DNA from 3 places in the Neobacillus sp. OS1-32 genome. Region 3 is predicted to be linked to each of the others. Evidence: riboswitches for the same ligand, from Rfam matches in the RefSeq annotation. Region 3 holds a riboswitch; each other region holds the start of a gene.
What was found. Region 3 has a riboswitch for cobalamin ahead of RCG24_RS11005 (ATP:cob(I)alamin adenosyltransferase). Riboswitches for the same ligand answer to the same signal wherever they lie in the genome.
Positions count from the first base shown of each region.

Region 1 (10,840 bases), 820 kb from region 3:
ACACCTGAGGACATCGTTCTTAACGGCACAGGGGACTTCAAGAAGATTAATTCATCAGCTTGCTGTAACATACCTTCTTGAATGACAACCAGTTGTGCTGATTTTTGCCGTTCTGGCAGCAGCGCCATTTGTGGGGCGGCCACCTTTGGATGAGGGAATTTATGAATATTTGTTCGATAGACAGCGCGAATGGTTTCTTCTCTTAATACCTCATTAGGTTCGCGATTGACTTTGATAACGCCTTTTTCGAGCAAAAGCAAGCGGTCACAATAAAGACCAGCAAGGTTTAAATCATGGAAAATCGATATTACCGTTAAATGATTCTCGGTTGTCCATTGTTTGAGCAGGTCGAATAATTCCTTTTGGTAGGATAAATCCAGGTGGTTCGTGGGTTCATCTAACAATAAGATTTCCGGTTCCTGGGCCAATGCCTGGGCGAGAAACACCCTTTGTTTTTCACCGCCGGATAGTTCTTGGATGTTTTTGTTTTGTAACGTGGAGACGCCGATATGCTGCATCACTCTTTGAACAACCGCTTCATCCTCGTCCGACCATGTCTGAAACAAGCCTCGTTGGTGAGCATATCGTCCAAGCGAGACGGTTTCCTTTACCGTATAGGAGAAGGATTGCGAAGAATGCTGTGAAAGAACAGCGACCTTTTGCGCCAACTGTTTTGGACTGTATTCTTTGAGCCGTTTGTCATCAATCAAAATCTCTCCTGCTTGAAACGGCAGAATTCCGCTAAGCATTTTCAGCAGGGTTGTTTTACCGCTGCCATTTGGACCGAGGATTCCGAACAGTTCCCCTTTTTCTACTCCGAATGTAATATCTTTTAATACTGCTTTCCCTGAATAACCGCCTGATACATGTTGTACGCTAAGCATCATTTTTACCACTTCTTTCGATTCTTTTTCTCTGCAGTAAAATAACAGCAAACACCGGTGCACCAATTAATGAAGTAATGACGCCAATCGGCAATTCAGTTGGGGAGATAATTATCCGCGAAACCAGATCAGCCAAGATTAAAAAGCCGCTGCCGATAAAAATCGATAATGGCAGCAAATGTTTATGGTCCGGTCCCCAAATAAGCCTCGTCAAATGTGGAATCACCAAGCCGACAAAACCGATGGTGCCTGACACCGCAACTGCCGCCCCAGTTAAAATCGAACCGGCCGAAAGGACAATTAGCTTTCGTTTTTGAACGTTCACTCCAAGATGGTGGGCCCGTTCTTCGCCAAAAGACATGGCGTTAAGTTCCTTGGCATTGAAGATAAGGATGATCGAGCCAATGATAAAAAATGGCAGGATAATTTTAATATATACCCAGCCGCGCATCGAGACGCTGCCAAGTAGCCAGCCGATAATTTGCCTCAGTTCATCGCCCGTTAAAGCAATCATCAACGATATCATGGCACCTAAAAACGAGCTAAAAATGATGCCGGTCAGAATGATCGTTTCTACCCGCATCGAGCGTTCAATTTTACGAGCAAACATCAGAACACAAAAAATCGTAATAAAGGAAAATACAATACTGAATAACGGCAAAGTAAAAGCACCAACAAAAGGAATGGTAAGGTTGAAAAATAAGGTGATGACGGCCCCTACCGATGCCCCGGACGAAACGCCTAGTGTATACGGGTCTGCCAACGGGTTTCGGAGCAGCCCTTGAAAGGCCGCCCCTGCAATCGCAAGGGAGGCGCCAACAAGACCCGATAAGATGACTCTCGGCAAACGGATATTCATGACAATGCTTGAATACATCGGATCGATATGTTCCGCTCTGAGCGTGCCAAATAAATTACCGGTGATGATTTTTATAATAATCGGGATTGGAACAGAGACAGTTCCAATGGCAATTCCTAATAAAATGGCAAGCAATAAGAAGATGCCGGCGAGTAAATAGGCTGTTATTTTATTATTTAAAAACTTCCGGATAGACAGCCTTGGCAAGATCCTCTACTCCTTCAATAATTCTTGGTCCTGTACGGGTTACTCGGTCTGAATCAACATCGTATACTTGTTTAGTTTTCACAGCTGTGACATTTTCCCAACCCTTACTCGCTAACACTTGCTGAACCGGATTTTTTACATAGTAACCATATGTTGTCAGAATGACATCCGGATTACGTTTAATCATGGCTTCCTGATCAATCTTCACCCAGCCGTCTTGATCACTTATAATGTTTTCCGCGTTAATCGCTTTTAACATTTCATTCATGAACGTTTTGTTGCCTGGTGAATAAATTTCTGGAGCGGGCGCAACTTCAACTAATACTTTTTTCTTCTCTTTGATTCCCGCTGCCTTTTCTTTGATCTTTGCCAGCTTATCTTTCATACTAGTCACCAGTTTGTCTGCTTTCGTGACTTCACCGGTTGCTTTACCAATCATGGTGATGGAATCAAAAACTTGTTCGAAGTTCTGCGCATCATTGACAACTAAAACGGCAATCCCGGCATCTTTCAATTGTTGAATACCATCTTTAAAATTGAGGGCTGTTGATGCATGTGCCAGCACCAAATCAGGCTTTAGAGAAATAATTTTCTCGACGTTAATTTCTTGACCGCCGATTTTCTCTTTTTTCGTCACTTCTTTTGGATAATTATCAAAATCAGAAACTCCGACAATCTTATCTCCTAGCCCTAAAGCATAGGAGATTTCCGTGTTGCTTGGGATTAAAGAGACAATTTTTTTCGGCTTTTTCTTGATAATAACATCATTTTTTAAACCATCTTTTACGGTCACCGGAAAGGAGACCTGCTCTGTTTTTTGATCATTATTCGCTTTATTGTCTTCTTTGCTTTGTTCTTTGTTTCCGGAACACCCCACAAGAACTCCTATAATCAATATGAATGCAAGTATTAATGAATATAGTTTTTTCATGTCTGTACCCACCTTCTAGTAATTGTGACAAGCGCTATTCGTACCTTACACCCTAATCAAGACTGCGTTTGCATCTCCACAAAAAAACATCCTCCTATCTGTGGAGGATGTTGGTATGATTAGATTCATTTACCAAAAATCAGTAAAAGCATTCCAGTCTTCCACACCTCCCTATCCTCGTAGGTTTATTGGCGTAAGAAAATAGGCAGGTCTCCTGGCTTATGGTCATCGCTTCCTATGTCTTCCCATCAAATTGACAGTGACATGATATAGGCAGCTCCCATTTACAGTGGCGGGACCGCGTTGGTTTTTCACCAAACTTCCCTTTTAAGCAAAATCTTTTTGAAAGATTTTTTTAACACCTATTTTTCGAATATTTCCTTGTCAACGTCATTATAGAAAAAGTCTGCTTGTTTGTATATGTTTTTTCGACTTTTTTTTCTTATTCACGTTAAGTTTCTAAATTTCGACACAATCTTTTCGATTCATTTATTCACTGTCTATTTTATATCAAACTCCATGTCAGTTATTTTTATACATCTTAATCGGTAGATAGATTTCAAACTGGAGGTTTCCTGCGGCATTTTGCTGTTTTGGGAAGATTTCAAGACTTAATGCCTGGTGATCCTGTTCATAACCATATTCCTCCATCCAATTGAACAGACGCAGGTATGTATTTTCAACCTCTTCCGGCCCTCCCAGATGGGTGGTGCGAACATAATATTTTCGTGGAATTGAAAATCCAACCATACCTTCTGGGACTTCTTTAACCTCTTCCACAGGTGTGGTTACATAATAGGTAAATTCCGATTCCCTGCTATGAAATGGGGCTATCAGTACCGGATCTTTTGTCTGAAAAGGCACTTCCTCAAGACGCTTCTCCATTATATCGAAAAGGCGTGGGATGATTTTGGCTTGCGAATAAGTGCCATTCCATGAAATACCGACTACTTTTAACTCTTCTTTTTCTACTATTCTAAATTCCATTTTAACCTCCTCCTTTATAAAAATCTTATTCCTATTATTCTCTGAATATCCCATAAATTCCTGCAAACATTTTAAAATTTCCCTATTTTAAAAAAACTTTTTCCATACTCCGTTTAATTAAAATAGTTTTGGAAATAAATGTTTAACTTTGTTTCAACGCCCTCTTACATTATTTTCCTATATCTTTTTTCGACAAAAAACAGAGGATGAAGTGATCCTCTGTAAGCGGTACATATTACTGTCAATAGCCGATAATTGAGCCATTTTGAATTTGCAGCCTACCAAACGACAGACCTTGCAGCTCCCGCCAAACATAGTTTTTTTCAGCAGCTGTTTGCGGCACGATTCGATCCTGGTAAATTCGAAACGGGACAAAAGACATGCCAATTTTCTCATTTTCGATATTTAAGTGCAAAATACCCGTTTGCGCTGCGTTTCCTCTAACATAGTTTGGAAAAAGGAAGTTGCCTAACGAATAGGCTATCGGCTTTCCTTTATAATATTCAAACCCCTGGAGCACATGGGGGTGGCTGCCAATGACTCCGTCAGCTCCAGCGTCAATCATGTTCCTTGCCCAGTCTCGTTGGAACGGTTCCGGCGAACGATTCCGTTCAATTCCCCAATGAATAAAGACAAATAGTAGGTCAGCGGCCGCTTTTTCGTTTTGAATCGTTTCTTCCATCAGGTGAATGTCATAGCCACTTGCTAACCCTGGTTTTATAGCTGTTGCGACCCATGAACCTTCGGGAAGAACCCGGGAAAACGCCAGAATTTTGACCGTTTTTCCTTTAATCATGTAGGTTCTTGCGGAGTATGCTTCCTGCTTGTTTAATCCACCGCCGACATAATCAAGTCTGTATTTTTTTAAATTGGCGATGGTATCGGCAAATCCGGATTGCCCAAAGTCCAACGAATGATTGTTGGCCAAGCTGACCAGCTGGAATCCGGCATTTTTTAAACCGGACAAAGCTTGCGGATCAGACCGAAACGTATATTGTTTGTCTTGCTTATTGCCTCCGGTGGTGATCGACGTTTCCAGATTCACGACATTTACATCACTGGAAGCTAGCTCTGGCTTAATGTTGACAAACGGATAGTCAGGCCCTTTTTGGCGCACAGTTTGTTTCACCGACCAATCAAACATAACATCACCAGCAAACGACAGCTTAATCGGTTCATTACTCACTGCGATAGTTTTCGGGTCAACCTCCGGTACAATTTGATGACTCTCTCTGGCAGCATTTTCCAAGGCAAGACAAATCTGATAGCTACTGTCTGGATTGATCGATACTGGTTTGAAATACTTCCCAAATAACTTAGTTTCAATAAAATAATGAAAAAAAGAACTAGGTCTGATTTGAACATTTTCCTCTGCTCTAACTGTTTGGGTGAAAATGGCTTGATAAATCCAAGCAAAAAAAATGATGAAACTAATAACTTTATGTTTATTAATCATAACTTCCTACCTTGTTTCTATGATTCAGTTTAGTCGGGAATGCGGCGAGCTTGCGCAAAGTCTTGAAGCTGCTAGTTTTTTGTTTTGTTAACATTTTTCATCACTTGGGATTCCCATTTTTTCCAAGGGATTAAATTTTTTAAGCGAATCGTCAGTTTAACTCCTTTCCCGATTGGAAACCGAAAGTTCGGCTCCTTCATTGTAGAAATCTCCGCAACTTTTTGTGCTACTTCCCTTGGATCGCCAAATCCCTCTTCCCCTGCTAAAATATAGTCTTCCAGTTTTTTCATTAGTATGAAATACGGGGATTCTTCCTGAGAAGGCGTCACCTGCCTGCCGGTTGACCAAATACTTGTTTTGTATGACCCTGGCTCTATCAAAATAACATCAACACCAAAAGGTTTCATTTCCAAACGTAGGCTTTCGCTCCAGCCCTCAAGCGCATGCTTTGAGGCACAATAGGGAGACAACCCCGGAAATGCCACGATGCCGCTAATACTGCTCATATTAATAATCTTCCCACTGCCTTGCCTTCTCATGTAGGGAAGAACGGTTTTTGTCACAGCAATAACGCCAAATACATTTGTCTCAAATTGCCTGCGGTATTCCTCTAAGGGAAGCTCCTCGACAAAACCGCCAGCTGCATATCCCGCATTATTAACAAGGACATCCACCCTGCCTAACGTTTTGAGAAAAGTGCTTAATTTTTCAATCGAAGTCTCGGATGTCACATCTAGCTCGTGAATGGAAATGTTCGCCTCGAGATTTTGGTTTTTAGCCTGTTTTAATAAATCGCTGCCTTTTTCGAGATTTCGCATTGTCGCAATCACCTGAAAACCCGACCGGGCCAGCTCCAGAACAGTTAAAAGCCCGAACCCGCTTGAAGAACCGGTCACGATCGCAATTGGTTGATTCATTTATAGATCCCTCCTATATTTATCAATATATCAGACAAAAGGCAGATATATTGATAAAATTGCAGATATCCCTTCGATATCTGCAAATATATTTACGAAAAAATTCAGCAGAGACAATATGCATATTTCTTTACAAAAATTTTAAGTCCGCTTTCATAAAATAAGCGGACTTTTCTAGTTTCCAAGGTTATTTCACTCCCAGTGGCAGCTGTAAATCAATCTTTTTTCGCAGTTATCTGACTTAAAGCCATTATTACATACATCTTAAAAAGGACAATATTCCAAATATAAAGGAATATCGCCCAATAAAGATATTATTTACTTTAATACCCATTTACGAATGGCCTTTGCCACGCCATCCTCTTCATTGTCAGCAGTAACCCAATCTGCATGCTGCTTGACTGCTTCCTGGGCGTTACCCATCGCCACGCCAATGCCGGCTTCTTTAATCATCGCTAAATCATTCAAACTATCACCAACGGCCATGACATGATTCATGGTAATTCCCAAGCGGTCACAGACCATTTCCAGCCCCTTTGCCTTATTAACCCCCTTGTCATTTACTTCGATATTATTTGGTGCAGAGTTACTTACTTCCAATTCTCCGTTGGATTGAAGTTCGTGAAAGATCTTCTCCCTAATTACCTGGTCATTGATAATAAAGCCAAACTTCATCCATTCAAATGAATATAAGTCTTCCGGCATTTCATTATGCCAAGTGCGCTCCGTGTTAATCGCCCAAAAGGTGGTTTGGTATTGCTGGCTAAGCCGCCACATCCATTCAATTAGTTCTGTTTTTACCACTAACCTTTTTATCAGCTTGCGTTGTTCATCCCAAATTTCACTTCCATTTACGGTGACCAAATAGGAATTGAGTCCGAGTGAATCGGCATATTCATGACAAGTCTGGTAAGACCGCCCGGTGCTAAGAACTACTTTTACACCATTTTCTTGGGCTACTTTGATTGCAAGGCGGTTTGCCGCCGAGATTTGGTGAATGTTATTTAAAAGTGTTCCGTCCATATCTAATGCAATGAGTTTTATTTCTCCATTATTTACATTCATAGTACTCTCTCCTTTCTCTACTTTTATTAGGGTAACATTTTTAGCTCCTTCCAATCAAAGGTTTCAATCCATAAGTTTACATAACATTTTTATAGTAAAAAAACTCTATGAAGATTCATAGAGTTTTAAAACGATTAATTTTGAAACTGAACGGCATGCAGTTTGGCGAATACGCCATCCCGCTCGATTAATTCATCGTGTCGCCCCTCTTCAACAATTCCATCCTCTGTTACGACAATGATCCGATCGGCGTTGCGAATTGTTGCTAACCGGTGGGCAATAATCAAGGTTGTTCGATTTTGCGCCAGTTCATTTAAGGCCTCCTGAATGACCATTTCCGTTTCCGTATCGAGAGCAGATGTCGCTTCATTTAGGATTAAAATCGGCGGATTTTTTAGAAACATCCGGGCTATGGCAATTCGTTGTTTTTGCCCGCCTTTAAGGCGAAGACAGAGGCGTAGTTACACTTATGCCTGATAGGGAGTTTTTATACTTTCCTGGCCAAAAAAACACCTAGGCCAGTTGCGCCTAAGTGCTTCGCTCTTTAATGATGATGGTGGCTGCCTTTTGACGGATTCGTTATCACCCACTCCTCCTCTGGCACTTGAAAATACTGAATCCATATTCCATCCAGGTACTCATTTCCTTTTTCAAGAATAAACGAGATATCCTTATCGGTTTCAACGACCTCATCCTTATCTGTCGGGGTGTCCAGCCTCATATCATAATGGGCATGGTCTCCATGTACATTTGTCACATAAACGCGAAACATCTTGCCCTGGGCATCGTCTTGTTCTAACATTTTCTTTAATGCTTTAGCCGCATTCCGGTTAATCTTAACTTTCATTTTACATCATCCTTTTCGTCAACTTGTATGTGTCAGACCCCATTTTTCATTTTACACTGCTTTTGCGTTTGGATCTGACCAACTGGTAGCCAATAAATAGTATGTACAGCGGAATGGCAACATATATAAAATAGGGAAACCGATGTTGTTCTCTTTTGAAAACAATGTAGATTGCATAGCCTAAAAATAGGGTAATAATGATTCCATATTTCGGCAGCGGTACTTCTTTTAAGCTTGGTATTTTAATGGTACTTACCATTAAAAAACAAATCACAAAGAAAGCGATCGGAAGAATAATGCTTGGCATCTTCCCGTGAAATAACGTTAAAAAGGTTAAGATCCCGCCGCCAGCAGTAATGGGCACTCCGGAAAAATACTTTAGCGATGATTTAACCGCGTTTATATTGAACCTTGCTAAACGATAGGCACCAAATAACGGAAAAAGACCGGCAATCGCCATCCCGAAAACACCGAACGCTGAAAAATAGGCATAATACGCCATCATTGCCGGGGCAACCCCAAAGGTAACGATATCTGCCAGGGAATCCAATTCCTTCCCGAGATCGCTTTGCACCTGCAGCATCCTGGCAACTCGCCCATCCATACTATCAAGCATCATCCCAATTAAAATGAGAATCGCCGCATTTTTATAGTCCCCCACCGCCGAATACATGACGGACAAAAAACCAAAAAACAAATTAAAAAGGGTAAATAAATTCGGAATACTGTTCTTAATAATATGTATCACTCCTGTTTTAACGGTTGTCCCTGCTAGTTTCCACCAGCTTGTTCTTTCTATTATACCGCTTTTCTTTGTAAAATTGGAAAAAGAATATCGCCATTGATACCCATACTCCACTTGCCAAATAACCGCCGATCACGTCACTGGGGTAATGGACCCCCAAATAGATACGGCTTATTCCGATCGCCAGGATCATCATAATACTGAAGAAAATTAAAACACCCCTCCCTAGTCTGCTAGAAATGTGACGCCAAAGCAAGAATGAAATCATCACATAAACGGTAAATGCATTCATCCCATGACCGCTCGGAAAGCTGTAGCCGCTAATTTCAATCAGACGATGAAAATCGGGCCGGACCCGGTGGAAAAATTGTTTCAGCAGCTGATTAATAATCCCAGACCCCATTAAAACCACAATAAACAGAACCACTTCTAGGCGATGCTGCAGGACCTTATATAAGAAAAAGACGAGAAGTAAACTGAGAATGATAACAAATTCCGTGGAGCCGATAAAGGTAAATAATTTCATCACCTTCGTTAATCCTGGTGACTCCAGTCCCTGAACTGCCGAAATAATTGTTCGGTCAAAACCGATAATTTGATGGTCCTTAACGAATAGCGACACCATGGCAAAGCCAATTATGCAAAGCACGCTGAGGACAAAGGCAATGGTAAGATATAGTCTCAACTTCATATAATATACACCTCAAATAGTAAATCGAAATGATTTTACTCTGTCATTTCATGCCCTAAACAAATGAAAAGGCTGCTCCAAGTTACACAGCCCTTTCACTATTATTTCCACTTTTCCAATCATAACACATGTTTTATTTAATTAAGAAGTTCTGCGCCTTTTAAATAAGTATTTTTTCCTGAGGCCTTTTTCTTCATAATAAAAATCATTAAAACGGGAGTGATCCAGGAATCAGGGATCCTTTTTCTAAAAGATTGAATCCTGCCTGACCTTGTTAAGACGAGGAAGCTTTGGATGTTTTTTTATCTGTTCCGTCTTTAGAAAACAGCCAGCCAGCCGCAGCAATCCCCAGTAACACAAGATAAAAGCTTATTTTCCACTCCGTCGAGTGAGCAAACTCCTCACTAAGAACCGCCAGTTGAGGATGTGATAGTGTATAAACCGCCAGTTTTACCCCAACCCAGCCAACAATTGTAAAGGCAGCAATTTCCAGACCAGGCTTTTTTTCTAGCAGCTTCACAAATATGTTCGCGGCAAATCGCATCAGCACCAAGCCAATGATGCCGCCGGCAAAAATAACCAGAAATTTGCCGCCATCAAGGCCGCCAATGTTAGGCAGTGCTGTGTTTGGCAGCACAACTGCCAGCGCAACCGCGGCCAAAATCGAATCGACGGCAAACGCAATATCAGCAACCTCCACCTTTAAAACCGTCAGCCAAAATCCGCTTTTTCCAGCGGCTTTTTCGTTTGGAGTGTCTTCCTCAGCCTTCCCTTTTACTAACTTTCGAAAAATATGATTTCCCGCCATGAAAAGTAAATAAACGGCACCGATTGCCTGTACCTGCCAGACATCAACGAGAAATGAAATGACAAACAACGATACAAAGCGAAACACAAAAGCCCCTGCCAAACCGTAGAATAACGCCTTTTTCCGCTGTGTCTGCGGGAGCGGTTTTACCATGATCGCCAGCACCAGCGCATTATCGGCAGCCAATAGACCTTCCAAGGCGATCAAAATCAATAAAACAGTGCCGTACTCCAAAACAAGCGATAATTCCATCAAAACATCCTCCTCCATTTCGATTTTTTCTAAAATACTCCATGTAAAAAGGCCTTTACCATTACAGTAAAGGCCCCAATTAAACATAGAAAAGACCTTTACCATCAACAGTAAAGGTCTTGCTAACAACGTAATGTTGCCAATAAAGCCGGAGAAATGGACTTCTCGAGAATGACGACTTTATTGTAGCA
Region 1 is NZ_CP133263.1:1,350,237-1,361,076, forward strand. Features, by position in the region: gene RCG24_RS06930 (adenosylcobinamide amidohydrolase) at 1-884, opposite strand, end outside; gene RCG24_RS06935 (FecCD family ABC transporter permease) at 877-1,950, opposite strand; gene RCG24_RS06940 (ABC transporter substrate-binding protein) at 1,916-2,881, opposite strand; cobalamin riboswitch at 3,068-3,262, opposite strand; gene RCG24_RS06945 (GyrI-like domain-containing protein) at 3,404-3,868, opposite strand; gene RCG24_RS06950 (CapA family protein) at 4,110-5,324, opposite strand; gene RCG24_RS06955 (oxidoreductase) at 5,396-6,241, opposite strand; gene RCG24_RS06960 (Cof-type HAD-IIB family hydrolase) at 6,560-7,306, opposite strand; partial or broken gene RCG24_RS06965 (ATP-binding cassette domain-containing protein) at 7,441-7,755, opposite strand; gene RCG24_RS06970 (iron-sulfur cluster assembly accessory protein) at 7,851-8,153, opposite strand; gene pssA (CDP-diacylglycerol--serine O-phosphatidyltransferase) at 8,200-8,901, opposite strand; gene RCG24_RS06980 (phosphatase PAP2 family protein) at 8,909-9,589, opposite strand; gene RCG24_RS06985 (TerC family protein) at 9,864-10,649, opposite strand.
Region 1: linked by a shared signal. The riboswitch ahead of RCG24_RS06940 (ABC transporter substrate-binding protein) and the one ahead of RCG24_RS11005 (ATP:cob(I)alamin adenosyltransferase) in region 3 are both predicted to bind cobalamin.

Region 2 (10,840 bases), 680 kb from region 3:
AAGAAGTTGGGTCTGCCGCTAATCTTCTAAATAAGGAAGGGTATAGGATTGTTAAGCTTCCTTCGGAATACAAGGCTATTCCTGGTTTTATCGATGTTCATATTCATGGTGTGAATGGTGCAGATACGATGGATGCTACAACCGAAGCATTAGATACGATCGTATCGGCTCTTCCAAAGGAAGGGACCACGGCATTTTTGGCTACCACCATTACACAAGAAAATAATCAGATAGAATCTGCGATCATAAATGCAGCGAATTATATCAGCAGCGAACAAGCACCAGGAAAGTCTGAGATACTAGGGATTCATTTAGAAGGGCCATTCGTAAATGCCAAGAGGGCAGGTGCCCAGCCAAGCCAATATATTATTGACCCTGATCTAGAGGTGTTTAAAAAGTGGCAAAGATTAGCAAACGGTTGGATTAAGTTAGTGACCCTCGCTCCTGAACGACCGGGCGGCATGGAGATGATCCAATATTTAACCGATCATGACGTTATCGCTTCCATTGGTCATACGGATGCATCGTATTCAGAAGTCATTGCCGCTGTTGCGATGGGGGCTAATCACGTAACACATCTGTTTAACCAAATGAGAGGGCTGCATCACCGTGAGCCGGGTGTCGCAGGTGCAGCACTTTTAGAAGAAAAATTAATGGCTGAACTGATTGTCGATGGCATCCATGTACGCCCCGAGATGGTGAGGTTGGCTTATAAGCTGAAAGGAAAAGCCGGCCTGATATTAATCACCGATTCAATGCGGGCAAAATGCCTGAAAAATGGTCAGTATGATCTTGGCGGACAGGATGTAACTGTAAAGGACGGCAAGGCAGTGCTTAAAGACGGGACTCTTGCCGGGAGTATTTTGAAGCTGGGCCATGCAGTAAAAAATATTATCGACTTTACCGGATGTTCACTTGAAGATGTGATTGAAATGGCATCTGTTAACCCTGCTAAGCAACTGGATATTTTTCACCGCAAAGGAAGCATAGCCGCAGGAAAGGATGCAGATATCGTTCTGCTTAATGAAAACTTGGATGTGAAGATGACCTATTGCAGAGGGGTGGAAGCTTTTGTAAAGGAGGACAACTAAATGCAAATCATTAAAGTGAAAAATTATCAGGAAATGAGTAATAAAGCGGCCGAATATATCATTCAAAAGGTCGTCCAATTTCCAAATTGTAACCTTGGGTTAGCTACTGGCGGTACACCGATTGGAACCTATCAAAATTTAATTGAAGATCATCAAAAAAATGGTACGTCTTACCGGGATGTAACCACCTTTAACTTAGATGAGTACATTGGTCTTGCTGCATCCAATAAAAACAGCTACCATTATTTTATGAATGATCAGTTGTTTAAGCATATTGATATTAATCCTGAAAGAACGTTTATACCGCGCGGAGATGCCGCAGATATTCAAAAAGAGTGTCTTCGATATGAGGAATGTATTGAAAGACACGGCGGAATTGATTTGCAGCTGTTGGGGATTGGCAGCAACGGACATATTGGTTTTAATGAACCAGGAGCTTCATTTGAGTCGAATACTCATGTTGTTAATCTGACGCAAAGTACAATCAATGCTAACTCCAGGTTCTTCGCCAATAAGGATGAGGTTCCAACTAAAGCGATAACGATGGGTATTGCAACCATCATGAAGAGTAAGGAAATCTTGCTTTTGGCTTCGGGAAGCAAAAAAAGTGAGGCGTTGTTTAAGTTGTTAAATCTCGAGGTCAACGAAGGCTTCCCGGCTTCTATTTTGCAAAAACATCCTTCCGTTACGATCATTGCTGATGAAGAGGCCCTATCCCGTGTTAAAATTTAAAACGGGAGCTCGACATACAAAATGCAGTTTGCAACTCGAGGGATAAGGTAAAGGCCATTACCAACCTGAATGTATATCATCCTGAGGTTCAGGAACAAATGGTATTTTTACACTCGTTTTTAGATGTTTCAAGTTAACTAATAAACAATAGGAGAATGAGATAAAATGGCAGAAAAACAATTTAACGTAACTTCAGATACAGGTATTCATGCACGTCCGGCGTCATTATTAGTTCAAACGGCCAGTAAATTTAATTCGAATATTAATTTGCAATATAAGGAAAAAACCGTCAATTTAAAATCGATTATGGGCGTCATGTCTTTAGGCATTAGCAAGGGGGCAGATATTATCATCTCAGCTGACGGCAGTGATGCTAATGATGCCTTAAAAGCTCTGGAAGAAATGATGATGAAAGAAGGTATTGCGAAATAATGGAATCTTTAAAAGGAATAGCTGCCTCTAACGGAATTGCGATTGCCAAAGCCTACCTGCTGGTTGAACCTGATCTGTCTTTTGAAAAACAGACCGTTGACGATGGAAATGCAGAAGTGGAACGGTTTCGTACGGCACTGGAAAAATCAAAGGAAGAGTTAAAATTAATTCAAAGTCATGCTGCAGAAAAATTGGGCGCCGATAAGGCAGCGATTTTTGAGGCACATTTGCTCGTTTTAAGCGATCCTGAGCTAACTGGACCGATCGAAGAAAAAATAACTGGAGAAAAGACGAATGCTGAAGCTGCCCTCAAAGAAACAGCAGACATGTTTGTCAGCATGTTCGAGCAAATGGATAACGACTATATGAAGGAACGGGCAGCAGATATCCGCGATGTAACGAAGCGTGTTCTTTCCCACCTGCTGGGGGTTCAAATACCGAATCCAAGCATGATTTCTGAAGAAGTTGTGGTGATTGCCAATGACTTAACACCATCTGATACTGCACAATTAAACCGTCAGTTTGTAAAAGGATTTGCAACCGATATTGGCGGTCGGACCTCGCATTCGGCGATTATGGCCCGTTCACTGGAAATTCCTGCAGTCGTTGGAACAAAAACAGCAACAGCCGAAATAAAAAATGGCGATTTGGTCATTGTCGATGGTCTAAAGGGGGAAGTGCATATTAACCCTGCAGCTGACCTGGTTGAGGAGTACGGTAAAATCTCTGAACAATATGAGCTGCAAAAAGCAGAATGGGCCAAGCTAGTAAACGAAAAAACGATTTCTGCGGATAATCACCATGTTGAACTAGTGGCCAACATTGGTTCACCCAACGATTTAAAGGCGGTCATCGAAAATGGTGGCGAAGGAGTCGGGCTTTTCAGAACAGAATTCCTCTACATGGGCAGGGATCAACTACCTTCGGAGGAGGAGCAATTTAATGCCTATAAAGCTGTTCTTGAAGGCTTAAATGGCAAGCCGGTTGTCATTCGGACATTGGACATCGGCGGTGACAAAAAACTTCCTTACTTGAGTTTGCCGGAAGAACTGAATCCGTTTTTGGGGGTTCGGGCGATCCGTTTATGTTTAATCGAACAGGATATTTTTCGGACACAGCTGCGTGCCTTGCTGCGGGCCAGCAATTATGGCAATTTAAAAATTATGTTCCCGATGATTGCAACCCTTGATGAGTTCCGGGAGGCAAAGAAAATATTTACCGAGGAAAAACAGAAACTGCTTGCGGACGGGCAGCAAGTTTCCGACCAGATTGAACTGGGAATCATGGTGGAAATCCCTTCTACAGCCGTGTTAGCCGATCAATTTGCTAAAGAGGTTGATTTCTTCAGCATCGGTACCAACGACTTGATTCAATACACGATGGCTGCGGACCGCATGAATCAGGGTGTATCTTACCTGTATCAGCCATATAGCCCATCGATTTTAAGATTGGTAAAGATGGTAATTGATGCAGCCCATGCTGAAGGAAAATGGGCAGGTATGTGCGGCGAAATGGCCGGCGATGAAACCGCCATCCCACTTCTTCTTGGTCTCGGTCTTGACGAATTTTCAATGAGTGCTACATCGATTCTGAGAGCACGTTCACAAATTCGCAAATTGAAAAAAACGGCTATGGAGGAGCTTACCAAGACCGTGCTGCAAATGCAAACCACGAGTCAAGTAATGGAAGCTGTACACCAAGCAACAAAATAGGTAAAGATGGTTGTTTAAAAAAATCAATAATCTTAGAAAGAGAAAATGTAGAATTCGTTCAAAGAAGGCTAGAACTATTAGGAAATTTCCGTTTTATTTAGAATCATTTCTAATGAATAACAGCCCCCTCCGATAATACGCCTGGATAGAGGGGGTTGTTCCTTTTATAAACTGAACAGCAAAAGTTGGTTTAGATTATTTTATGAGGGGTGGGTATTTTGTGATTATTGACCATTCTTCAAGATACGACTTGTACTGATTGACAACAGCTTCAAAAGATCTTCTTTTGTCCGCGGGATTTGTTTTTGTGTAGGAAAGTAATCATTGTCAATAAGAAATTGATAAAGGTCGAGAATCATCGGCCGCTCTAGGTTTGCCTTTTGAAAAAGGTCTTTCTGGAGAAATATTTCCTCCCTTCCCCCATTTCCAAGAACTTTGCCATCATGTAAGATAATAATCTCATCCGCCCATTCGAAAGCAAAATTGATATCATGGGTCGAGAGGACAATGGTTTTTCCATCACGGTTAATTTGATTTAAAAGATTAATAATCTTTTTCGCATAATAGCTGTCCAGACCGGCAGTTGGTTCATCCAAGATTAGGAGTTCGGGGTCCATGGAAAGCACACAGGCAATGGAAACACGCTTTTTTTGGCCAATACTTAAGGAATGAGTGGCTTTTTTTTGCAGTTCTAAAGTTCCAGTTTCTTTCATCGCCCAGTGAACCAAGCGTTCGATGGCATCTTTGGTCAGTCCCAAATTTCGCGGCCCATAGGAGATATCTTCAAATACAGTTGGAGAAAATAATTGCTCATCCGGATTTTGAAAAATGATTCCTACCTTTTGTCTTAGCGCCTGTAAATACTTCTTCGTATACTGGATCCTCTCCCCTTTAAAGGTAATTGACCCTGATAAAGGCTTAAGAATTCCGTTCAAATGTAAAAAGAAAGTGGATTTTCCTGCTCCATTGTTCCCGAGGATGGCTATTTTTTTTCCTTGGTTTAAGGTGAGGGAAATCCCCTTTAATGCTTCCGTACCATCCCCATAACGATAAATAAGATTGTTAGTTGTGATAATAGGTGTTGTCATATAAGGGGTTCCTCCTTAAAAGGTGAATAGCAAAACGAGCAATAACAGGACAATCATAAAAACACCCAAATTTAGTAAGGAAAGGCTGTACTCTCTTTCACTGCCGATAAACTCTCCATATCCGCCACGGGATTCGACAGCTTGATGTAGCTTAGCCGCTTTCTGAAAGCTTTTTAAAAATAAGGCAGTCGTTAAGTATCCCAAAGAGGTTAAGCCAGTTCTAAACGAAGTATACCCCAGCCTGGAAGACTGCGAATGGTAAATTTCCGCAGCCGTTTCAATTAGTGTAAATAAAAAACGGTAAGTGATCGCAATCATTTCAATGAAAAGCGGAGAGATCCGCCACTTTTTTAATAAATATAGAATTTCCACGAGTGGCGTGGTTAAAATGAGCAGGTATAAACAACTAATGCTGCCAATAGAAACCATAAATAGTTGAAAGGCTGCCCTTACACTCGACATATCTACATAGATGAACAGTTTCCCCATTGAAATATCAAAAATAATTTCGCTGCCGGGTATCGCATTCAGGGAGAAATTAACCATTAGAGGAATTAATCCCAAGAGAATAAAAGTAATCGGAAGAACTAATAATTTTATGTAATATTTTATAGGAATCCTTGCCAGAAGGATCATGATACTCGAAATCAGAAAAACTGTGAAACTTACCTTCATGTCTCTTGCGAATAAAGAGAACAAAAGCATAAACAGCGAAAAAGTAACTTTGTCAAAGGCGTGAATATCGCTGAAACGGTTATGGTAGGCGTACTGGTCAATTAACAACATCGCTATATATCACTTCATATCCTTGTCATGAATTTTGCGCTCTCGATAGGTCCCGATAATAAAACCGATGGCACCGGCACCTATAGCAGCTTGACCGGCAAATAAGAAACTTTCAACTTCACTGCTTGCCGGGGCCCAAAGGTAATTGACCCACGGTTTATAATTTGGCTTCAGAGAATGGACAATATCGGTTGCTCGTCCATCCGTCCCGGAAAAATCCGCTTGACCATGGATGAAAAACGGAATAGCAGTAATGAAGATAAAAACAAGAATTAAAAACGCATTATTTTTCATAGGTTAGCTTCCTCTCTGAAAGGAACTTTTAATAGTTTTAATACTTGAGTATTGTATTTAAATAGTAAATTCATCACGATGACCGTCAAGATAGCTTCACTTATAGCAAGCGGCAGCTGTGTAACTAAGAAAATGCTGGAGAATTTCAAAAAAGACGCTGCCACTCCACCCGTTGCCGCAGGAAAGGCTAATGCCAATTGGAACGAAGTAACAGAATAAGTAGCCAAATCACCTAACAAGGCTCCCGTAAAAAGAGAGACACGGAAAGACAGGCCGAGACGTTTTCCTAGCTGTATGATCCAATAGGCAACAAACGGACCGGCAACCGCCATAGAGAACCCGTTTGCACCGAGCGTTGTTAACCCTCCATGAGCAAGCAGAAGAGCTTGAAATAACAGAACAATGAATCCAAGTACGCTCATGACAATGGGACCGAATAAGGCTGTGCCTAAACCCGTTCCTGTCGGATGGGAGCTGCTCCCGGTAACAGAGGGCAATTTTAAGGCCGAGAGCACAAAGACAAAGGCGCCGGACAGACCTAGCATCATTTTCACTTCAGGTGCATCGGCAACAAGCTTGTGAATTTTTTTCATTCCGGCAAAAAGGAAAGGAAGGTAAATAGCCCACCAGATGATCACCCACTTCAATGGCAGAAATCCTTCAGCAATATGCATGGCATAAGCCGATTGATACGAATTAAGCCAAAAATAGATCGTAGCCGCTAATACTAAAATGGGGACAGTCCTCCGAAAAGGTTTTTTCTTCACTTCTCTCACTCCTTTAAATTGTAAAAAAAAGCATTCTGAACGTTAGGTTAGTTCAGAATGCTTTGGCTTTGTGACATTTTGAACATACCTATATCCCGTAGGCAGTTAAAACTTGAAAAACAGGCAGGTTTCCTGACTCATTGTCATCGCAGAACCGCGCCTTCCCTAGTCAAGGTTTTAAATTGACTAAGTGGCCTTCTTGCGGACTGCTCCAAATTACAGTGGCGGGAACCGTGCTGGAATTTAACCAGCTTCCCTTTTACGTTGATTAATTAATCAACACCCGTTTTCCCATGATTAAATTGTTATCACTAAGTATAGCCTTGTGTTTTTCGAGTTGTCCATGGAATATTTGTGACAGAAAGTTCAAAAATCCCTCGATAACAAGTCATATCTAAGTTCTAGCCAGTTGTGAATTTTTTGACAAAAATTGTTCACTTGTTAATTGTCAAATGTTGCTGTTTAATGATACTGACCTTTAAAAAAGTGAATAGGTAATACGTAAAAGTGCTCCGTTTTAAGGAGATAAAAGGGAAATCGGTTAGAAACCGATGCAGCCCCCGCTACTGTAACGCAAACGAAATTGTAGAATTCCACTGGAAAACCGGGAAGGGACAAGAGTAGGATGAAGCGAAGCCAGGAAACCTGCTTTTACGTTGTATCTTGTTCTTCGGAGGGAAGAATAGTGATAGCGTTGCAGTTAAAGACGTGTATCATTCGCTACTGTTAAAAAGCCTTAGCCACCTCCGATGGACTAAGGCTTTTTTGTATTGAAAGGAAAAGATGGAGGGGAAATGATGAAGGGAAAATTATTTGTGATTGGCTGCGGTCCGGGAAGTATGGAGCATTTGACAAAACGAGCGATAGATGCCGTAAGAGAGAGTGATTTCATCGTTGGTTATAAAACCTATGTGAACCTTATTAAAGACTTAATTACCACACAGGAAATCGTCAGTACGGGAATGTCGGAGGAAGTGGAACGGGCACAAGAAGCTGTCAAGTTGGCCAAAACCGGGAAAAAGGTAGCTGTGGTTTCAAGTGGTGATGCCGGTGTGTATGGAATGGCCGGTCTGGTATATGAGGTGCTGACCCAGCAAGGGTGGTCTGGCAAGACAGGAGTTGAAGTAGAAATTATTCCAGGTGTTTCCGCGATTCACTCAAGTGCGTCCTTATTGGGAGCCCCGATCATGCATGATTCCTGCACCGTAAGTTTAAGCGATCACTTAACCCCGTGGGAGATCATTGAAAAACGTTTAGAGGCCGCGGCAATGTCCGATTTTGTTATTGCGCTTTATAATCCCAAAAGCGGGAAAAGGACACGTCAAATCGAAGAGGCACAAAGAATTCTATTAAAATATAAATCACCTGATACACCAGTGGGATTGGTGAAAAGTGCTTATCGGCAAAAGCAACAAATTGTGATCACCAATTTAAAGGAAATGCTGGACCATGAAATTGGCATGCTTACCACCGTCATTATTGGAAACTCTGCAACCTTTGTTCATGATAACAAGATGATTACCCCAAGAGGTTATGAAAAAAAATACTCCCTAACTGATGCGGAGCAAGCTCTAGTTAAACATGAAAGACTGAAATCTGAACATGAACCATGGGCACTTCATCAAGGACAAGCCGATTAAGTAAAGTGGTCACAAAGAAAGTTATTTTGGGGAGGAATTATCGTGAAAGCTGTTTTAATGGTGGCCCACGGAAGCCGCGACCAAGAGGCAAATGATCAAGTCCGCCGAGTTATACATAATTTGAACCATTCATTAGATCCGGCACTTCTGCTGGAACTCTGTTTTTTGGAGCTTGAGGCACCAGGGATTGACCAAGGCATTGCAAATTGCGTGGCCAAGGGAGCGGAAGAAGTTGCGCTGATTCCCATCATGCTGCTGCAGGCCAGTCATTCGAAAATCCATATTCCAAATGCCATTGATCAGGCAAAAAAGAAATATCCTAATATTCATTTTAGCTACGGCAGACCGATTGGAATCCATCCGGCTGCGCTCGAAATATGTCAGACACGGCTTGAGGAGTGTGGTGAGGAACTAAGAAATCCAGATCCCAAAGCCGCTGTGCTTGTCGTTGGCAGAGGCGGAAGTGATCCTGATGCCAATAGTGATTTATACAAAATTTCCCGATTATTATGGGAACAGCTCGATTATAAATGGGTTGAAACCGCCTTTTTTGCCGTGACAGATCCGTCAGTAGAAGAGGGAATTAACCGCTTAATAAAGCTTGAAGCCAAAAAGATTATCATTCTTCCCTACTTCTTATTTACGGGGGTATTAATCAAGGAACTTGAAAGAATGGTAGAGCAATTAAAAATAAAATATCCTGATTGTCAGTTTAAACTTGCGGGTTTTTTTGGCTTTCATCCAAACTTGGAAGTTATTTTAAAAGAACGAATCAATGAGGCACTTAAGGAAGATGTCAGAATGAATTGTGATACCTGTCAATATCGTTTTGAAGCAAGCAAGCATACGGGGCACCACCATCATCATCATGAGCCAGGACACCATCATGACCACGTGCATCATCATGATCACCACCATGATCATTGTCAACATGGCGAAAGCCAACATCACGATGGACATAATAGTCAAAAAGACATCTGCGGTAACCGATGATTCTACTGATTGCCGGTACAAGTGATGCTCGGGATCTGGGGCTCCAAATAAAAGCAAGAGGCTTTTCCCAAATCGCGACGGTGGTATCGCCCAATGCGGCAAAAGAATGGCACGATGCTGAAATTTCCGTACGAGTTGGCAGGTTAACGGCGGAGAAAATGAAAGATATTATTGCCCAAAATCAGATCACCACCATTGTCGATGCCAGTCATCCCTTTGCGGAAGAAGCCAGTATAAATGCGATTGCGGCTGCCAAGCATTGTGGGATTCCTTATATCCGCTTTGAACGGGAATCAGTAAGGATAAACAACCCCTCCATCTCCTATGTCGATAGTTATCAAGAAGCAGCAGAACTTGCTGCAAGGAAAAAAGGGGTGGTATTTTTGACAACCGGAAGCAAGACGCTTCCAGTGTTCGCCGATAAGCTTCTTCCATTGCCAGATGTCAGAATGGTGATCCGTCTCCTTCCGCAAAAAGAGAACTTGGAAACATGTGAAAGGCTACACATTCCCCAGAAGAATATCGTGGCGATGCAAGGGCCATTTACGAAGGAATTTAACAAAGCCTTGTTTGCGTTATATAAGACAACGGTGATGATTACAAAAGAAAGCGGAAAAGTCGGGTCTTTAGAAGAGAAACTGACAGCTGCTTTGGAGCTGGGAATTGATACGATCATCATCAAACGCCCTACTGTCGATTATGGAACCGTATATTGGACGTTTGAAGACGTGATTCATCATTTAAAAGGTGTAGAAAGGGAAGGGAACCATGATTGATTTTAAAACGGAGTTTAAACCATATACCATTCAACCACAAAAAATTGAGGGCCGAAGCTTTGAAATAATTGACGAGGAAATTGGCAGTCACTCCTATACAGCGGAACAATACCCGATCGTTCAAAGGGTCATTCATTCCACAGCCGATTTTGAACTGGGGAAAAGCTTACGATTTCATCACGATGCCATTCAGGCCGGGATCCGTGCGATCAAAACGGGGAAAAAAATTGTTACCGATATCAAGATGGTAAGTGCCGGGATTAACAAACGCCGAATTGAAAAATTTGGCTGTTCGGTCCATGAATATATTACTGATGAAGGAGTTGTCAAGGAAGCACGTGCTTTAAATGTTACCAGATCCATTGTCGCCATGCGAAAAGGGATAAAGGAAGCGGAAGGTGGTATTTTTGCAATCGGAAATGCCCCAACTGCCTTGCTGGAATTAATCCGTCTGATAAAACAGGGGGCACCAAAGCCGGGATTGATCATTGGGTTCCCTGTCGGCTTTGTCTCGGCAACAGAATCAAAG
Region 2 is NZ_CP133263.1:2,849,325-2,860,164, reverse strand. Features, by position in the region: gene nagA (N-acetylglucosamine-6-phosphate deacetylase) at 1-1,091, shown strand, start outside; gene nagB (glucosamine-6-phosphate deaminase) at 1,092-1,823, shown strand; gene RCG24_RS14195 (phosphocarrier protein HPr) at 1,989-2,255, shown strand; gene ptsP (phosphoenolpyruvate--protein phosphotransferase) at 2,255-3,967, shown strand; gene RCG24_RS14185 (energy-coupling factor ABC transporter ATP-binding protein) at 4,192-5,055, opposite strand; gene cbiQ (cobalt ECF transporter T component CbiQ) at 5,071-5,841, opposite strand; gene RCG24_RS14175 (energy-coupling factor ABC transporter substrate-binding protein) at 5,851-6,135, opposite strand; gene RCG24_RS14170 (energy-coupling factor ABC transporter permease) at 6,132-6,809, opposite strand; cobalamin riboswitch at 7,007-7,204, opposite strand; cobalamin riboswitch at 7,391-7,570, shown strand; partial or broken gene cobJ (precorrin-3B C(17)-methyltransferase) at 7,700-8,527, shown strand; gene RCG24_RS14160 (sirohydrochlorin chelatase) at 8,585-9,535, shown strand; gene cobK (precorrin-6A reductase) at 9,532-10,311, shown strand; gene RCG24_RS14150 (precorrin-8X methylmutase) at 10,307-10,840, shown strand, end outside.
Region 2: linked by a shared signal. The riboswitch ahead of cobJ (precorrin-3B C(17)-methyltransferase) and the one ahead of RCG24_RS11005 (ATP:cob(I)alamin adenosyltransferase) in region 3 are both predicted to bind cobalamin.

Region 3 (10,840 bases):
GTGGAACAGCTCGGCAATTTTACCCTGCAAACGTTCCACCGCCGCTGTGGTAAATGTGAGAATAACTGTCCGATTACCGTGAATAAATTCTCTGACAAACGGTCCTTCATTACGGGGAATCGCTGCGAGCGGGGGGCCGGAAAGCAAAAGCAAAAAAGTCCATATCCCAATTTAGTTGAAGAAAAATTGGATAAAGTATTTAACCGTGTCTGCCTTGAAGGCGATGAAGCGGAAAGAGGAAAAATCGGCCTGCCCCGTGTGTTAAATATGTTTGATAACTATCCGTTCTGGCACCGCTTCTTCACCGAATTAAGTTTTGAGGTGGTTTTATCGGACCCTTCCAGTAAGGCCATTTTTGAAAAAGGGATTGAAACCATTCCGTCAGAATCTGTCTGTTATCCAGCCAAGCTTTCACATGGTCATATTTTGAACTTGATTGAAAAAGGCGTCAAGACCATCTTTTATCCGTCCGTTGTTTTTGAAAAACGGGAAAATCAGGCCCAGCAAAATCATTACAATTGTCCGATTGTGGCCTCCTATCCTGAGGTGATCAGGGTGAATTTGGAGAAAGTCTTTATTGATAATCAAGTAACATACTTAAACCCATTCTTAACGATCGATCATCCTGCCGCACTGTTGAAAAATCTGAGTGAATGTTTTCAGGACATTCCAAAAGTCGAACTCAAAAGGGCTCTTAAGAAGGCCCAGGCTGAAAAAGAGGCCTATACCGAATGGCTGCACAGACGTGGCGAGGAAGTCATTGCTCAATTACGCAAAGAACAGCGAAAAGGGATTGTCTTTTCGGGGCATCCGTATCATATTGACCCTGCGATTAATCATGGCATTCCGGGTGAGATCAATAAATTGGGGTTCGCCGTGTTAACCGAGGACGCGATTGTCCAGCTGGCTCCGGAGGATTTGGAGGTGGATGTCGTCAATCAATGGACCTATCACTCCCGACTTTATCAGGCGGCAGATGTGGTTAAAAAAGAACCTTGTCTCGAACTGCTGCAGGTTACCTCCTTCGGCTGCGGGCTGGACGCGATCACAACAGATGCGGTACAGGAAATTTTGGAGGAAAGCAATCAGTTATATACGTGGATAAAGATGGATGAAGTCAGCAATTTGGGAGCAGCACGGATTCGTCTTCGTTCCTTAAACGCAGCCATTGAAGAGAGAGAAAATCATCCAGAATTACAGCATAAACAGAACACAGCGAAAATCAGACCGCCTAAATTTGCCAAAGGTGATAAAAAAAGATACACGATCCTTGCACCGCAGCTGCTGCCCAGTCATTTTGATCTGTTTGCCAAGGCGTTTGCTCTCGATGGATATGATTTAAAAATATTGCAGGATGTCAAAGATGCCGATGTCGAGGTTGGATTACGCTATGTCAACAATGATGCCTGTTATCCGGCGGTCATCACAATTGGTCAGCTTGTCGGCGCTTTGAAGAACGGAGAATACGATTTGGACCGAACCGCTGTGATTATGTCGCAAACCGGCGGCGGCTGCCGGGCAACCAACTATTTCGCGCTGCTAAAGAAGGCGTTGCGGAATGCCGGAATGCCTCAAGTTCCTGTGATCTCCTTAAACGGCGGCGGGATGGAGAAAAAGAATCAGCCGGGATTTAAGATCTCCCCTACGCTCGCCAAATCGATGGTAATTGCCGCCTGTCTCGGTGATTTGCTCATGCGATTGAAACTTACCGTCAGGCCCTATGAAAAAGTCACCGGCAGCACCGAAAAAGTTTATCAAAAATGGCTAGAATCCAGCAAGCAGCTGTTAGAAGCGTTCTCGATGCGCGCATATAAGAAAGTGATTAATGAGATCATTGCCGATTTCAGCGAAATTGAAATGATTCCAGAGCGAAAACCGCGGGTCGGAATCGTGGGTGAAATACTTGTTAAATTCCACCCATATGCCAACAACCAGCTGATTGAAACCATCGAAAAAGAAGGCGGCGAAGCCGTTGTTCCGGACTTTATTGATTTCTTCTTATATGGGCTTTACAACCGGAAATATAAGGTGGAGCACTTTGGTAAATCCAAACTGAATATTGCCATTGGAAAAGTAGCGATTCAATTGATTGAATATTATCGCAGTCCGATCCGTGAGGCTCTGTTAGCAAGCGAGCGCTTTGAAGCTCCACTAAAAATTTCCGAAGTGGCGGAAAAAGCATCACGCTTCTTAAGTATCGGCAATCAGATGGGGGAAGGCTGGCTCTTGCCGGGAGAAATGGTTGAGTTAATGGACTCCGGCGTTGATAATGTCGTTTGCGTCCAACCGTTTGGCTGCCTGCCAAATCACGTTATCGGCAGAGGCATGTTTAACGGCATTAAGAAGGAATATCCAAATGCCAACATTATTTCGATCGACTATGACTCTAGCATCAGCAAAGTAAACCAGGTCAATCGCATCAAGCTGATGATTAATATCGCTAAAAACAAACTAAAACAAGAAAATGATCTAATCATGAAATCATGACAATGGCTGTTAGGCACTCTGTGAATTTTTCACATAGTGCCTTTTTCCTATTGACGCGCTGCTCCTTTCAATTGGCGGGTTGCACTTTTTGATTGGCGCTTTTCCCGCTCCTATTGGCGCCTTGCTCCTTTCAATTGGCGTTTTTCCCGCTCCTATTGGCGCGTTGCTCCTTTCAATCGGCGTCTTATCCGTTCCAATTGGCGCACCTAAAATTAATACCACAAAAATTTCTACCAATCTCCAAGTATTCCACAAATTTCTTTATTTTTCAGCAAATAAAGTGTACACTATTTCTTAAGTGAATATAGCTTGCAGGGAATAGGTTGCTAATTCGTTAGCTTAATAGGGAATCCGGTGAAATACCGGAGCTGTTTCCGCAACTGTAAGTGCTGATGAAATAAGAAATAGCCACTGTTTGTCAAAGAGTCAAAGACTCAACTTCAGGCAAATGGGAAGGTTCTTAGAGTAAAATGATGCACAAGCCAGGAGACCTGCCTATTCTTGAACGTATTATGCTCTTCGGAAGATAAGAGGATTGTACGGCAGATTTCATCTGGTTCTTACATATTTTAGCAAGAATCTACAGCCGGCCAATTTTTTATCTGGGCGGCTTTTTTGTATTTAAAAACAAATTGTCGGTCGGATAACTTAAATAAACAAACCATCTTTATATATTTGTCTTACTCTTCTTCCGAGGAACTTGATATCGCAGGTGTTTCACAAAAATAAAATTACAAGGAGGAGAGTAATCATGCCAAAAAAAGACTTGCGATTTCTTTGTTATCCCTTTATGCGTGAGTCAGCCTCGACCGTCGATTTTGAAATCCGGACCGATTCATTAACGACGAAAATTGGCTTGGCCGCGTCATTAACAAAGGATATCCCGATTATCCACGAAGATTTACTGTATCTGCTTCCCATGGCCTACCATCTTAATGGCTCAGCACGGGGAAAGCTTGCCATTCAAGAGAAAGATTTAGAACGATTAAGCATGATGTATGATTTTTATGAAGCTGAGGTGAAAGATCGCATTGATCAGTTCCTGCTTCCTTATGGAACGACGGCCGCCTGTGTTCTTCATACTTGCAGGAGTGAAGCCAAAAAATCTGTCAGAGCTCTACATAAGCTGAGTCTCGAAAAAGAAATTCCGGAAATTCTGTTCGACTACACTCACTTGCTGGCGAATGTCCTGTTTTTGATGGCGGTTTATACCAACAAGCAGAACGGCATCCGAGAAATTCCATTTATCAGTAAATCCTATCCAGTAAGACAAAAAAGGAACTTGGAGGGTCAAAATCAATGAAAAAGAAATATTTACTCAGCATATTAACTATGATCATCATGATTGTTTTTGCAGCTGGCTGTCAGTCAAATGAAAAAAGCACGGCTACTGCTAATCCGCAAAAGCCCGCAGCAAAAACAACTTCGTATTCGGTAACGGACGACAGAGGGAAAAAAATTACTTTTAAAAAGGTTCCGGAAAAGATCGTATCCTTGCAGCCAAGCAACACGGAAATATTATTCGCCTTGGGTGCCGGTAATAAAATCATCGGTGTGACTGACTTTGATAACTATCCAAAAGAGGCAAGTAAGATTGAGCGGGTATCTGATTCTGTTAAAATGAATGCTGAAAGAATTATCGAACTCAAGCCTGATGTAGTGTTGGCCTATACAATTGGAGATAAAAACGCGCTTAAACCGCTGGAAGATGCCGACATTCCCGTTTTTGTGATTCAATCGGCTACTACTATTGAAGATGTCTATGGCGATATCGCACAAATTGCTGAGGTCATGGGGGTTAAAGAGAAAGGCGAACAGCTTGTTGAAGAGATTCAGTCACAAGTTAAACATGTCGAAGAAAAACTACAAGGCATAGAGAAACAAAAGCGGGTCTACTTCGAAATCAGCCCGTCACCAGACATTTATACAACCGGAAAAAATACATTCCAGCAGGAAATCCTGCAAAAAGCAGGGGTGGAGAATGTCTTTGCTAAACAAGAAGGCTGGGTAAAACTTTCAGAAGAAGATGTGGTCAAGCAAAACCCCGAGATCATTGTCACGACGGTGAATTATACAAAAGACCCGATTGGCGAAATCAAAGCTCGAAAAGGGTGGAAAACGATCAATGCCATTCAAAAAAATAACGTCTATCAATTAGACCCGGACATCCTGTCCCGCCCAGGCCCAAGAATCGGCGAAGCAGTAGAGCTGGTAGCTAAAACTGTTTATCCTGAACTATTCAAGTAGCCTGGAGGAACGAGGGTCTTCCCAATACTCTTATACAAAAAAATAATGAGAACCAATCATATTACAAAAGCTGGTTGGTTCTCACTGTTTACAATTTTAGGTATTTGCTGAAACGATTGCCTTAAAAAAACGTTAGGGTATTTCACCTAAACACGTCGTTCGGAACATCAAATATTTTCCATAAAAACAAAACAAAGACGAAAGAGAAAAGCCATGCCAGCCATGGACGGGTATAGTGGACTCTAAGGGTGATGAACATAACGACATTAAACAAGATGGACCAGGCAAGATTCCATCCATTGTAATACTTGATTAGGTTAAAAAAGTTATCGACTAATTCATTAGCAATGTAAAGCAATACCCAGCCGGTAATATACAATATTTGTTTGATTCTTTTTTCCGGAAATTTGGATAAGTAAATAAACGTGGTGGTGGGATATTTAATAGCCATAATTGAGAAAGAGACATGGGCATTAGTCAATCCGATATTTTCATCGATTCCTTGCGGGTTATACTTCCACATCGGGTAACAGTCAGATAATAAATAGAGATATAAAAAATCCCCCAGCAAAAAGAACAGATAGGTAGGATAGTACTTATGCCAATTCTTAAGGTCACCCCATTTAAAAAATGCAAACAGCCAAATTAATGCGTAAACTACATTCAAAATGCAACATCCTCCAACATTATTACTAACTATATTATTTCCACTATTTTCCTAAAATAACATTTTTTATTGGACATACAAAAAAAGTGCCTGCACCACCCCAAAATTATCGATGAATCCCCGACAAATTGCAGGCAGTGACAGGCACTTATCCCCAATCACTCGTGTTATGTAAGTGATGAAGTCTGATCAGTCTCCTCAAAATTCACTTTTGTGATATTCGTCTTAAAGATCTTCAATTGAATAACCATATAAGTTAAACCAATGATGACCCAAATAATCCCACCAATCAGGGCATCCGCGCTTAGGTGATACCACAAGATTCCCGTCGTTCCGGCTCCAAGGAGCGGCATGATGACATAATTGAAAAAGTCTTTTCCTGTTTTATATTTCTTTTGGTGAAAGACGAAATGAGCAAGTACTGACAAATTGACGAATGTAAAGGCAATGAGTGCGCCAAAATTTATAACGGATGCGATTAACTCAAGTGAAGGAGTAATCGCTAGCAATGAAACAATACCGACCAAAATAACGTTAAATGCCGGTGTGCGAAATTTCGGATGAACATAACCAAAAGCCTTTTTCGGGAGAACCCCATTGCGCCCCATTACATATAGCAGCCGAGAAACACTTGCATGTGAGGCAAGCCCAGATGCAGCTGTTGCGGCAAATCCCCCTGCAACCAAAAATATTTTGAAAATCGTGCCGCCAACGAACAATCCAATCTCAGGCAGAGTGTTGTCGGTTACTTTAAAGTTTGCTAGATTGGGGAACAAGGCTTGGGCGAAAAAGGATGAAACTAGAAAAATCGCTCCACCGATTAAAACCGTTAAAATGATCGCTCTTGGCAGTGTTTTTTCATCAACCGCCTCTTCGGCGTACATCGTTATCGCATCAAATCCAATAAAGGAAAAACAGACAACGGTTGCCCCGGCTAAAACCGCTCCGAGTTGTACATTGGAATGATATAAAGGTGTTAAAGTAAAAATGGTTCCTTGGCCCATTCCATTGGTAAGCTTAATAGAGGCAAGTACGATAAAGGCGACAATCAGGAAGAGAGAAAAAATGACCAGAGTTGCATTTGCATTAGAGGTTTTACCCATACTCCAGACATTTAAAATCGTGACAATCGCAACATAGGAAACCACCCATATCCAAGCCGGGAGATTAGGAAAAAATGATTCCATATAAAGGCGAATAATAAGGGCATTTACCATTGGGAGAAGAAGATAATCAAGTAAGGCTGTCCAGCCAACCATAAATCCCAGATATGGGTTCATCGTCTCTCGCGTATACGTATAGGCTGATCCGGCACTTGGAAATACTCGTACCATTTTTCCGTAGCTAATCGCCGTGAATAACATGACAATTAAAGCAGCTAGGTAGGCCATAGGAACAACGCCATTTGTTTCATCCGATACAATTCCAAACGTATCAAACACAACGGTTGGTGTCATATACCCCAATCCAAGCCCGACAATTGCCCATAGTCCCAGTGAACGCTTAAGTGTTACATTCTCCAATTGCACCACTCCCCCTATTTTTAAAACTTTCTTACTATTATAACAATTTGACAGAGTTTTAACAATAATCAGAAATTTTCATTCCATTGGAGTGGAATCTCTACAAGCAGTGACAGGCAGGTTCATCTTTTGGACATGTCCCTCCAATCCACCTCATATATTGATGGAAGAAGGATGTGAGTTCATGGTCCAGTTATTTCTTTTTTTACTTTTCATAGGATTGTTTATTTACGGCATGACACTGTTAAGGTCAGGTCTTTTTAATCTATCTGCAGATTCTTTGAAAAAATGGATTCTGAACGTAACGGATACCCCCTTGAAAGGGGTTTTAGTAGGAATTATTATCACTATTTTGCTACAAAGCAGTTCCGCCGTTTTGATTATTACCGTAGGATTCGTCTCAGCCCGGCTGCTTACCTTCCCGCAATCAATCGGAATTATTTTAGGATCCAATATCGGCACCACGATGACAACCGAATTAATTACCTTTAATATTGAATCCTATCTTATTCCGATCGCGATTATCGGGGCTATTCTTGCCCTTATGAAAAAGAAAAATCTGCGTAGCATGGGATTGATTTTATTAGGAATTGCTGTTGTGTTTTCGGCGATTCGCGGCTTTGAATACTTGGCTGCTCCGTTAAAGGATATGGATTTGATTAATGAATGGCTGCTGACCATCGATAAACACCGTTTGTATGCGGTTGTGACGGGTATCATTCTTTCAGCCATTATCCAGTCGAGTACAGCAACAACCGCGATTGTTATGGGGTTTCTTACAGCAGGAACGATGCATTTAGATACAGGGATCGCAATTGTCCTCGGGGCCAATATCGGAACTTGCGTTGATGTTTTTCTCGCTTCCATCGGGTCAGGTAAAGAAGCGAAACTAACCGCTTACGCTCACATCTGGTTAAATGTCCTAGGTGTAGCTGCTTTTTATCCTTTTATTGGCGGCCTCGCTAGTCTAGGAGCTCAGCTTTCCAATCAATCGGACGCACAACTCGCCCATATCAGCGTGATCTTTAACGTTATATCTTCCTTAGTTGTCCTTCCGTTCACAAATCAATTCGCCAAGTTTATTACAAAATTACATGGTCGGTGACGTGACTTTTTCATTTCTGCTTTCGGGCAACTAGACCGCTCCTGGCTGACCGAAATGGCTCCTTTTTTCTGTTTTCGGGCAACTAGACTGCTGCTTGCTGACTGAAATGTTTTCTTTTTCTGTTTTCGGGCAACTAGACTGCTGCTTGCTAACTGAGCGGATAACTATTTTCATTTTTCGGTAACCTGGCAGCCACCTCCCTCTTCCAGCTCAAAAAAACTGCCTGTCACCGCCCGGATACTGGAGATATCAGTTCAACCGTTTCCAGACAGGCAACAGGCATATTTTTAATCAAACAGGATAAACCCCATGTTTACGTTCCGAAAATACCAGATACTTAGACATATAGAATTCTAAACGAGTGGCCAGTTCTTCGCGAAGACGATTGGGTTCGACGATATCATCAATAATCAGATCTGAAGCGAGCCGGTAAATATCGATATCCTGACGATATTCTTCGCGTTTTTCGGCGATGAAGGCGGCGCGCTCCTCCTCTGGTAAACTGGCAATCTTATTGGCATATACCGCATTAACGGCAGCTTCCGGCCCCATCACCGCAATCGCCGCCGTTGGCAGGGCGATACAGCAATCCGGTTCAAATGCAGGACCGGCCATGGCATACAATCCGGCCCCGTAAGCTTTACGGACAATGACAGTCATTTTGGGAACAGTTGCTTCACTCATTGCCGAAATCATCTTGGCGCCATGGCGAATTATACCTGCCCGCTCCACATTGGTTCCAATCATGAATCCCGGTACATCGGCCAAAAACAACAGCGGAATATGGTAGGCATCACATAAATTAATAAACTTGGCCGCTTTATCGGCGCTGTCATGAAATAGCACGCCCCCTTTTACCCGCGGCTGATTGGCGATAATTCCAATCGGCTGGCCGTTGATCCGCGCAAGGCAGGTAATCAATTCCGGAGCAAATAATTTCTTTATCTCACAAATGGTATCCGCGTCAACAATGCGCTCAATCAATTGATACATATCAAAAGGGGCATTCTGATTCTTTGGAATAATTTCCTCGATTGATTTTTCGAAGGAAGTTGGCGGCTTTGCTGCTGCTTTCTCCGGTTTTTCGGAAAAATTATTCGGGAAATAGGTAAGATAGTTGCGGGTAAAAGCGATGGCTTCATCCTCACTTTTGGCTAAAACATCCCCACAGCCGGAAACGGAGCAATGCATCCTAGCACCGCCCATCTGTTCCAGTGTCACTTTTTCACCGATCACCATCTCCGCCATCCTTGGCGAGCCCAGATACATCGAGGCGTTGCCTTCCACCATCACCACGATGTCGCAAAAGGCAGGGATATAAGCTCCCCCGGCTGCCGATGGACCAAATAAAAGGCAAATTTGCGGAACTTTCCCCGACAATTTAACTTGATTATAAAAAATCCGGCCGGCTCCTCTTCTTCCCGGGAACATTTCCAATTGATCGGTAATTCTTGCTCCGGCAGAATCGACAAGATAGAGCAGCGGACAACGCAGCTTTTCCGCTGTCTCCTGAATGCGTATGATTTTCTCCACGGTCCGCTGTCCCCAAGAACCTGCTTTTACAGTTGAATCATTGGCCATCACACACACGGTTTGGCCATGAATTTTCCCTATTCCGGTGACAACTCCGTCCGCCGGAAGGTCTCCGGCGAGTAGATTGGCGAACATCCCGTCCTCCGCTTGAAGACCGTTATCCAATAATAATCTGAGACGATCGCGGACAAACAATTTCCCCTGTTCCCAATTCTTTTTATGATATTTCTCATGCCCCCCTTTTAATACGGTTTCTTTCCTTTGCTGGTAATCTGATTTTGTATTGACTTCGTTCAATTATAGTTCCTCCTTTTGGCGGCCAGGCACCACCTGAAGATAGTAACTGGATCGTTTATTTCCCTTTATATTGAGGAGCCCGTTTTTCGGCAAAGGCTCGCAGTCCTTCCAATCTGTCCTCGGTGGGAATCAGGGCATCATAGGCCAACTCTTCTATTTTGAGGCCGGTGGCTAAGTCCACTTCCAGTCCTTTGTTAATCGCCAGTTTGGCCTGCACCAGCGCAAGCGGCCCATTTTTCACCATTGCAGCGGCAAGCTCCAGCGCTTTTTCTCGCATCTCTGACTGGGGAACGACGTATTCGAGCATGCCGACTGCCGCCGCCTCCTGGGCCGATAATCGTTTCGCCGTGTAAATTAATTCCTTTGCTTTGCCTGGACCGATTAATCGGGGCAGGCGCTGAGTTCCTCCGGCCCCGGGAATAATCGCCAGGGAGGTTTCGGTAAGACCAAGTTTGGCTTCGGCTGCCCCGATCCGCAAATCGCAGGCAAGCGCCAGCTCCAGCCCGCCGCCAAAGGCCGCACCATTCATCGCGGCGATGACCGGCTGCGGCAACTCTTCAACCTCTTTAATCACGGCACCAATGAGACGGACTGTCTGTCTTACCTCGGAATCGGTCATTCCCTTCCGCTCTTTTAAATCGGCACCAGCACAAAATACCTTGGTTCCAGAACCGGTCAAGATCACAACTCGAACATCTGGATCATGTCTAATGTCAGCTACTGCTTCTTGAAGATCATAAAGCATCTGTTTGGAAAAAGCGTTTGCCGCTTCAGGACGGTTCAATGTGATCCAGGCAATTCCATTATTCAGCTTTTCTAGCTGTACTGTTTTCACGGCCATTTCCTTCACAACCCCCCTCCTTTCTACAAGATTGTCAGCTTGCTAAACTTGTTTTTCAATCCAGCTGCTTAAATGAAAACTCGTCGACTGGCGAGTCCTTAAGGACGGTTCATGAGGCGTAGTTGAATTTATACGACATA
Region 3 is NZ_CP133263.1:2,170,304-2,181,143, forward strand. Features, by position in the region: gene RCG24_RS10995 (acyl-CoA dehydratase activase-related protein) at 1-2,487, shown strand, start outside; gene RCG24_RS11000 (hypothetical protein) at 2,497-2,724, opposite strand; cobalamin riboswitch at 2,791-3,001, shown strand; gene RCG24_RS11005 (ATP:cob(I)alamin adenosyltransferase) at 3,239-3,790, shown strand; gene RCG24_RS11010 (ABC transporter substrate-binding protein) at 3,787-4,734, shown strand; gene RCG24_RS11015 (CBO0543 family protein) at 4,877-5,401, opposite strand; gene RCG24_RS11020 (APC family permease) at 5,569-6,924, opposite strand; gene RCG24_RS11025 (Na/Pi symporter) at 7,109-8,029, shown strand; gene RCG24_RS11030 (acyl-CoA carboxylase subunit beta) at 8,321-9,859, opposite strand; gene RCG24_RS11035 (enoyl-CoA hydratase) at 9,915-10,700, opposite strand.